One region of the Kribbella sp. NPDC050281 genome, then DNA from elsewhere that is predicted to be linked to it. Evidence: riboswitches for the same ligand, from Rfam matches in the RefSeq annotation. Region 1 holds a riboswitch; each other region holds the start of a gene.
The links. A riboswitch is a leader RNA that binds a small molecule or an ion and turns the genes downstream of it on or off. The one in region 1 is predicted to bind ZMP and ZTP.

Region 1 (2,254 bases):
TTCGAGGCCCTGTACGCGCTGGGGGCACGCGCGTTCAACGTGGCCCTGGACGACATCGAGTACGAGAAGTGGCACAGCACCGAGGACGAGGAGAAGTACGGCGCCGGTGGGGGTGGGGCCGGGCGGGCGCAGAGCGAGTTGCTGAACCGGATCCAGCGCGAGTGGGTCGTGACCAAGCCGGACCTCGCCCCGCTGCAGATGGTCCCGACCGAGTACTACAACGTCGACGAGACGCCGTACAAGCAGGCGCTACGGGAGCTGATGGACAGCGCCGTGGTCGTGCACTGGACCGGCATCGGCGTCGTACCGGAGACGATCACGACCGCACAAGCAGCCGAGGCGAAGACCGTGTTCGGGCACGACATCCTGATCTGGGACAACTACCCGGTCAACGACTACGCGGCCGCCCGGATCCTGCTCGCGGCCTACAGCGGTCGCGAGCCTGGCCTGGCCGACCAGGTCGTCGGCGTGATCTCGAACCCGATGAACCAGGCCGGGGCCAGCAAGATCGCGCTCTACTCGTTCGCCGAGTTCGGCTGGAACCCGGCGACGTACGACGAGCAGGCCTCGTGGCACCGTGCGCTCGCCGAGCGGGCCGGGGGAGACGCCGAGACGATCGCGGCGCTGGAGGTCTTCGCCGACCTCGCCACCTATGACGGCCGGCTGCACCTGGTGAACGCGCCGGTCCTGGCCGCGCAGACCGCCGCGTTCTGGAAGACCTGGAAGGCGGGCGACCTGGCCGGGGCCATCGCGCAACTCGAGCCGTACCTCGAGGCGATCGAGAACGCTCCGGCCCGGATCCGCGCTGGGGTGTCCGACCCGTCGTTCGCCGACGAGGCCGGAGCCTGGCTCGATGCGACCTTCCTCTGGGCGCAAGCACTCCGCGAGTCCCTCCGGCATCTCGAAGCAGTGGCCGAAGGCAACAGCTCGGACGCCGCCACGACCCGGGACCAGATCGACCACCTGGTCACCCAGGCCAAGACGATCCGCGACACCCGCCTGCCACACTCCAAGACCCATCCCCAGCTCGGTGACCCTGTCATCGAGACCTTCCTGACCGAGGCGACGGAGGGCGGCCGGGTATCCTGAGCGGTGGACCGCGACTGGCGCTGAGGTGGACGACCACCGGGGAACGGTCCGCCGACGATCCGGCCGAGCCGCGCGCCTGGGCACTTGACCTGTTGTCGACGCCCAAGGGAGCGCGCGCTATGACTGCCACTTTGATGACCGGTACCGACCTTGCCGCCGAGATCGTGGCGAAGACGGCCGACCGGGCCCGTGCACTGCAGGAGCGGACCGGGGTCCAGCCGTGCCTGGCCACCGTGCTGGTCGGTGACGACCCCGCGTCCGCGACGTACGTGCGGATGAAGCAGAACCGGTCGAAGAAGGCGGGCATCGGGTCGCTGAGCGTGGTACTGCCCGCGGAGACGACGACCGAGGAACTGGTCGCGGAGCTGACCAGGCTGTCCCAGGACCCGGCGGTGCACGGGATCCTGCTGCAGCACCCGGTGCCTGCGAAGATCGATGAGCGGGCCGCGTTCGAGGCGATCGACCCGGCCAAGGACGTCGACGGTGTGACCACGCGGTCGTTCGGTGCGATGGCGTTCGGTGAACCCGGCTTCCGGTCCGCGACGCCCGGCGGGATCATCCGCCTGCTCGAGGCGTACGACGTACCGATCGCCGGGGCGCACGCGGTCGTGATCGGCCGCAGCCCGATTCTCGGCAAGCCGGCCGGGATGTTGCTGCTGGCATCGAACGCGACCGTCACCTACACGCACTCCCGAACCACCGACCTGCCCGCGATCGTCCGGACCGCGGACATCGTGGTGGCCGCGGTCGGCCGGGCGAACTTCGTCCAGGGCGACTGGCTCAAGCCCGGCGCTGTCGTCGTCGACGCCGGCTACAACGAGGGCAACGTCGGGGACGTCGACTTCGCCGCCGCGGCCGAGGTCGCGAGCCTGATCACACCGGTCCCCGGCGGGGTCGGTCCGATGACGATCGCCCTGCTCCTGGAGCAGGCCGTCGACGCCGCCGAGGCACAGACCCGCTAGGGCACGGCTCTAGAGACGTGCTCTAGCGATCGCAGCCGCCGTCCTTGTCGGCGCGGGAATGCGGGCGGGCGATGTCGTCGATGCCCTTGTAGGCGTACGGGTCGGTCCCGGCCACCATCACGATGTCGCGGTAGTCGTGCTTGCCGACATGGACGCCGGCCGGCACGGAGTGCCACGGGAGCAGCGACTCCGCGTTCATGTAG
Region 2 (2,254 bases), on a different contig from region 1:
ACTATCGCTTCGTGCTGAGGCATTCGACGCCATTCGTCAGAGTGGTGTGGACGATGAGTGCGGTGGAGAGGGCGGCCGGGTCGTGGGTGCGGATGTAGTCCGCGCCCTGGGTGGTGGCGTGGAGCTCGGCGGCGAGGGTGGCGGGGCCGATGTCGGACAGGGCCGTGTTCGTGAGCGTGCGCAGGAAGGACTTGCGGGACGGGGAGACGAGGACGGGGAGGTTGTAGCGGGTCTTGAGGCGGCTGAGGTTGGCCAGGACGGTGAGCGACGGCTCCGGAGTACTGCCCAGGAAGTAGCCGAGACCGGGGTCCAGGATCAGGCGGTCGCGGGTGATGCCGGCTGACTCGAGGGCGGTGACGCGGGCATCGAAGAATCGCTCGATGGCCGGCCAGATCGTCTGTGGCTCGGTACGGACCCTGGTGGCCGGACCGAGGTGCTGGACCGAGTGCATCACCACCAGCCGGCACGTCAGCTCGGCCAGTTCGTCGTACCGACGTGGGTCCGGGAAGCCTTGGATGTCGTTCAGGTACGTCGCTCCGTGCTCGGCGGCGTACTGCTGCGTCGCCGGATGGTAAGAGTCGACGGACAACGGTAGGTCGCCCAGCGCATCCAGCACTGGAGCCAGCCGGGCGATCTCCTGCTCGGGCGTCACCTTGGCGGCATCCGGGTGGCTGGACGCCAGGCCGAGTTCGATGATGTCGGCGCCGCCGGCGTGCAACCGGCGCGCATGGGCGATCGCGTTGTCCGCCGCCAGGTAGCGACCGCCGTCGGAGAACGAGTCCTCGGTGATGTTGACGATGCCGACCAGCAACGGTCGATCCATGACTCGATTCATGACCCGATTCATGACATGGCCTCCCGGTCGATCCAGAAGCCCAGGCGCTCGGCGTACGTCATCCAGACGAGATCGCTCCCCGGTGGTTCGCCCACCTCATGCGCCAGTCACGACCCGGCGCAAACGCTACCTCAGTTACGCCGTCGGGAGCAGGTGAAAACCCACGCCGCGGACCGCGTGGATGGTGACGGTGGCGCCGAGGTTGGCGAGCTTCTGGCGGAGCCGCTTCACCACGGAGTGGATGTGCGAGCCGTGGCCGAGGTGCTCGTTGCCCCAGACAGCGTGGTGCAGGTGCTGGTACGTCCAGACCCGGCCGGGCTCCTCCACGAGGCAGTGCAGGAAGTCGTGCTCGAGCCGGGTCAGCGGGACCTCGCGGTCCTTCCACCGCACCACCCGCCGGTCGACGTCCAGGTACAGCTCCTCGTCCAGCACCGGCTCGGGTTCAGCGGTGGGCACTGCCATGATCTGGGCAGGCTGCTCGGCGATGGGCAGCACGGTCGGGGTCAGCACAACCGGTCCGGCCGACGACGTCACCCCGGTCAGCGCGAGGAAGGTACGAGCCTGCTCGGCACTGGAGACCAGCAACAACGCGTCCGCCCCACCCAGCAACCGTGCGAGCTGCACCCGCTCGGCCGTGGACGTGGCCACACCGATGATCAACGACGAATCCGACGGCCTCTCCATGCGCGCCCCTCCCCTGTCAACCCCGACCCGCACTAAGTACGGTTTACGGCGGGAAGTAAGTCAAGGGATTCCCTGCGCGGGGGCCTGGCACAAATGCGAACTGTCCAAGACAGGACAAGACCACTGACCCGAAGAACCGCCGGCCGGCCCAGGACGGTGGGCGCGGCCGGCGGTCCGGTCGGCGGTTCAGGTGGTGTCAGCCGATCGACTTCACCGCGGTGATCAGCGTCCCGTCGGAGGTGTCACCGGACAGCTCCCAGAAGAACGCACCGCCCAGTCCCTGGGTGTTCGCGTACGACATCTTGCCGCGGATCGTGTCGGGGGTGTCGTACCCCCACCACTGCCCGTTGCAGAACGCGTACGCCGTACCGCCGACGGTCCCGGTCGACGGGCACCGGGTCGAGATCAGCTTGTAGTCCTCGATCCCGGCCTCGTATTTGCCCGGCGCCGCACCCGTGGCGGCGCCACCCGGAGCAGCCTGCGTGACGCCGGTCCATCCACGGCCGTAGAACCCGACGCCGAGCAGCAGCTTCGACGCAGGGATGCCCTTCGCCTTCAGCTTCTGGATCGCCGCGTCGCTGTAGAAGCCGGGAGTGGGAATCCCGGAGAACGACGTGAGCGGCGAGTGCGGCGCGGTCGGGCCCTGTGCGCTGAAGGCACCGAAGTAGTCGTACGTCATCGGCATCAGCCAGTCGAGCTTGCCGGCCGCGGCCGCGTAGTCGGCCGCGTCGATCT
Region 3 (2,254 bases), on a different contig from region 1:
TCCCGTACGACGAGACGTCGAGCAGAGCCAGGTGGTTCTCGGTGCCGTCGGTGACGAGCTTGACGCCACGCTTCATCAGGCCCTCCGCGAGCACGACCGCGTTGTCTGCGACGGCCTGCGCGTACTCCTGGAACGACGGCTGCCGGGCCTCGGCCAGCGCGACCGCCTTCGCCGCCATCGTCTGGCCGAGCGGGCCACCCAGAACCATCGGGCAGCCGCGGTCGACGGCGTCGGCGTACTCCGGCTGGCACAGCACCATGCCGCCGCGCGGGCCGCGCAGCGACTTGTGCGTGGTCGTGGTGGTGACGTGCGCATGCGGGATCGGGTCGAAGTCGTCGGTGAAGACCTTGCCCGCGACCAGGCCGGCGAAGTGCGCCATGTCGACCATCAGCGTCGCGCCGACCTCGTCGGCGATCTCGCGCATCGTCGCGAAGTTCACCTTCCGCGGGTACGCCGAGTAGCCGGCGATCAGGATCAGCGGCTTGAACTCCCGCGCCTTGCGGGCGACCTCGTCGTAGTCGAGCAGCCCGGTCTCCGGATCGGTGCCGTAGGAGCTCTGGTGGAACATCTTGCCGGAGATGTTCGGCCGGAAGCCGTGGGTCAGGTGGCCGCCGGCGTCCAGCGACATACCGAGCATCTTCTGGTCACCGAACGCCCGGCGGAGCTTGGACCAGTCCTCCTCGGACAGGTCGTTGACGTGCTTCGCGCCCGCCTCGGCCAGCGCCGGGGACTCGATCCGCTGGGCCAGGATCGCCCAGAAGGCGACCAGGTTCGCGTCGATGCCGGAGTGCGGCTGGACGTAGGCATGCGGCGCGTTGAACAGCGCCGTGGCGTGGTCGGCCGCGGCCTGCTCGACGGTGTCGATGTTCTGGCAGCCCGCGTAGAAACGGTGCCCGATGGTGCCCTCGGCGTACTTGTCCGAGAGCCAGTTGCCCATCGTCAGCAAGGTGGCGGGGGAGGCGTAGTTCTCGCTCGCGATCAGCTTCAGCGAGGAACGCTGGTCGGCCAGTTCGGCCTTGATCGCGCCGGCGACGGTGGGTTCCACCGCGGCGATCACCTGGAGCGCGTTGTTGTACGCGGCCGACGCGGCGGCGGCGTCGAAGGGTTGAGTCATCGTTGTCTCTCCTGCGGTTGCAGTGGGTCGTAGGCACCCAGGCGCACGGTGCCGACAGTCTTCGCTCCCCGGTGGTTCTCCACCTCAGCGCGCCAGTCGCGACGCGGCCACCCTATCGTGCGGACGCGGCTCGGAGTCAGAGGCTGCGGTCGGTGATCAGGCCGAACGGCGTGGTCCGCGGGAGGGTGCCGAAGACGCCGCCCCAGTCGTTCGCCAGCCGGGACGCGACGAAGGCGTCCGCGACCGCGGGAGTCGAGTGCCGGACGAGCAGGGACGCCTGCAGGCAGAGCGCCATCCGCGCCGCCAACCGGCGGGCGCCCGCCTCCGCGCCCTCGACGTCAGCAAGCGCTTGCAGTACGTCGTTCACCGCCGTGTCCAGGCGCTCGTCCGCACCCCGCGCCGCCCCGACCTCCAGCAGCCAAGCCTCGAGCGACTCGGGCCTTCTGAGGGCTCGCAGTACGTCGAGTGCGTTCACGTTCCCCGACCCTTCCCAGATCGAGTTCAGCGGGGACTCCCGGAACAACAGCGGCATCCCGGATTCCTCGACGAACCCGTTCCCGCCGAGACACTCCAGGGCTTCGGCGGCCATGAACGGCGTCCGCTTACTCACCCAGAACTTCGCCAGCGGCAGCCCGATCCGCCGGAACGCGGCCTCCTGCTCGTTGCCGTCGGTCGACGCATCGACCGCCGCCGCAAGCCGCATCGCGAGCGCTGTCGCAGCCTCACTCTCGAGCGCCAGGTCGGCCAGCACGTTCTGCATCGCGGGCTTGTCGGCGAGCAGATCACCGAATGCCGACCGGTGGCGGGTGTGCCAGAGCGCCTCCACCAACGCGCGCCGTTGGAGAGCGGCCGAACCGAGGACGCAGTCCAGCCGGGTCGCGGCCACCATCTCGATGATCGTGCGGACCCCGGCGCCCTCGTCGCCGAGGCGGTAGCCGACCGTGCCGTGGAACTCGACCTCGCTGGACGCGTTCGACCGGTTCCCGAGCTTGTCCTTCAGCCGCTGCAGGGCAAACGCGTTCCGGTTGCCGTCGGCAAGCACGCGCGGGACGACGAAGCAGCTCAGTCCGTCCGGCGCCTGCGCCAGGACCAGGAAGACGTCGACCTGCGGTGCCGAGCAGAACCACTTGTGTCCGTTCA

Region 2: linked by a shared signal. The riboswitch ahead of folP (dihydropteroate synthase) and the one ahead of AB0I34_RS19945 (tetrahydrofolate dehydrogenase/cyclohydrolase catalytic domain-containing protein) in region 1 are both predicted to bind ZMP and ZTP.
Region 3: linked by a shared signal. The riboswitch ahead of AB0I34_RS04270 (glycine hydroxymethyltransferase) and the one ahead of AB0I34_RS19945 (tetrahydrofolate dehydrogenase/cyclohydrolase catalytic domain-containing protein) in region 1 are both predicted to bind ZMP and ZTP.

The regions. Positions count from the first base shown of each region.
Region 1 is NZ_JBFAKS010000017.1:56,608-58,861, forward strand. It holds gene AB0I34_RS19940 (beta-N-acetylglucosaminidase domain-containing protein) at 1-1,089, shown strand, start outside; ZMP/ZTP riboswitch at 1,090-1,178, shown strand; gene AB0I34_RS19945 (tetrahydrofolate dehydrogenase/cyclohydrolase catalytic domain-containing protein) at 1,209-2,051, shown strand; gene AB0I34_RS19950 (phytanoyl-CoA dioxygenase family protein) at 2,074-2,254, opposite strand, start outside.
Region 2 is NZ_JBFAKS010000004.1:192,552-194,805, reverse strand. It holds gene AB0I34_RS06725 (NUDIX hydrolase) at 1-23, opposite strand, end outside; gene folP (dihydropteroate synthase) at 2-823, opposite strand; ZMP/ZTP riboswitch at 867-956, opposite strand; gene AB0I34_RS06715 (winged helix-turn-helix domain-containing protein) at 971-1,519, opposite strand; gene AB0I34_RS06710 (glycoside hydrolase family 18 protein) at 1,716-2,254, opposite strand, start outside.
Region 3 is NZ_JBFAKS010000003.1:5,421-7,674, reverse strand. It holds gene AB0I34_RS04270 (glycine hydroxymethyltransferase) at 1-1,114, opposite strand, end outside; ZMP/ZTP riboswitch at 1,143-1,224, opposite strand; gene AB0I34_RS04265 (acyl-CoA dehydrogenase family protein) at 1,251-2,254, opposite strand, start outside.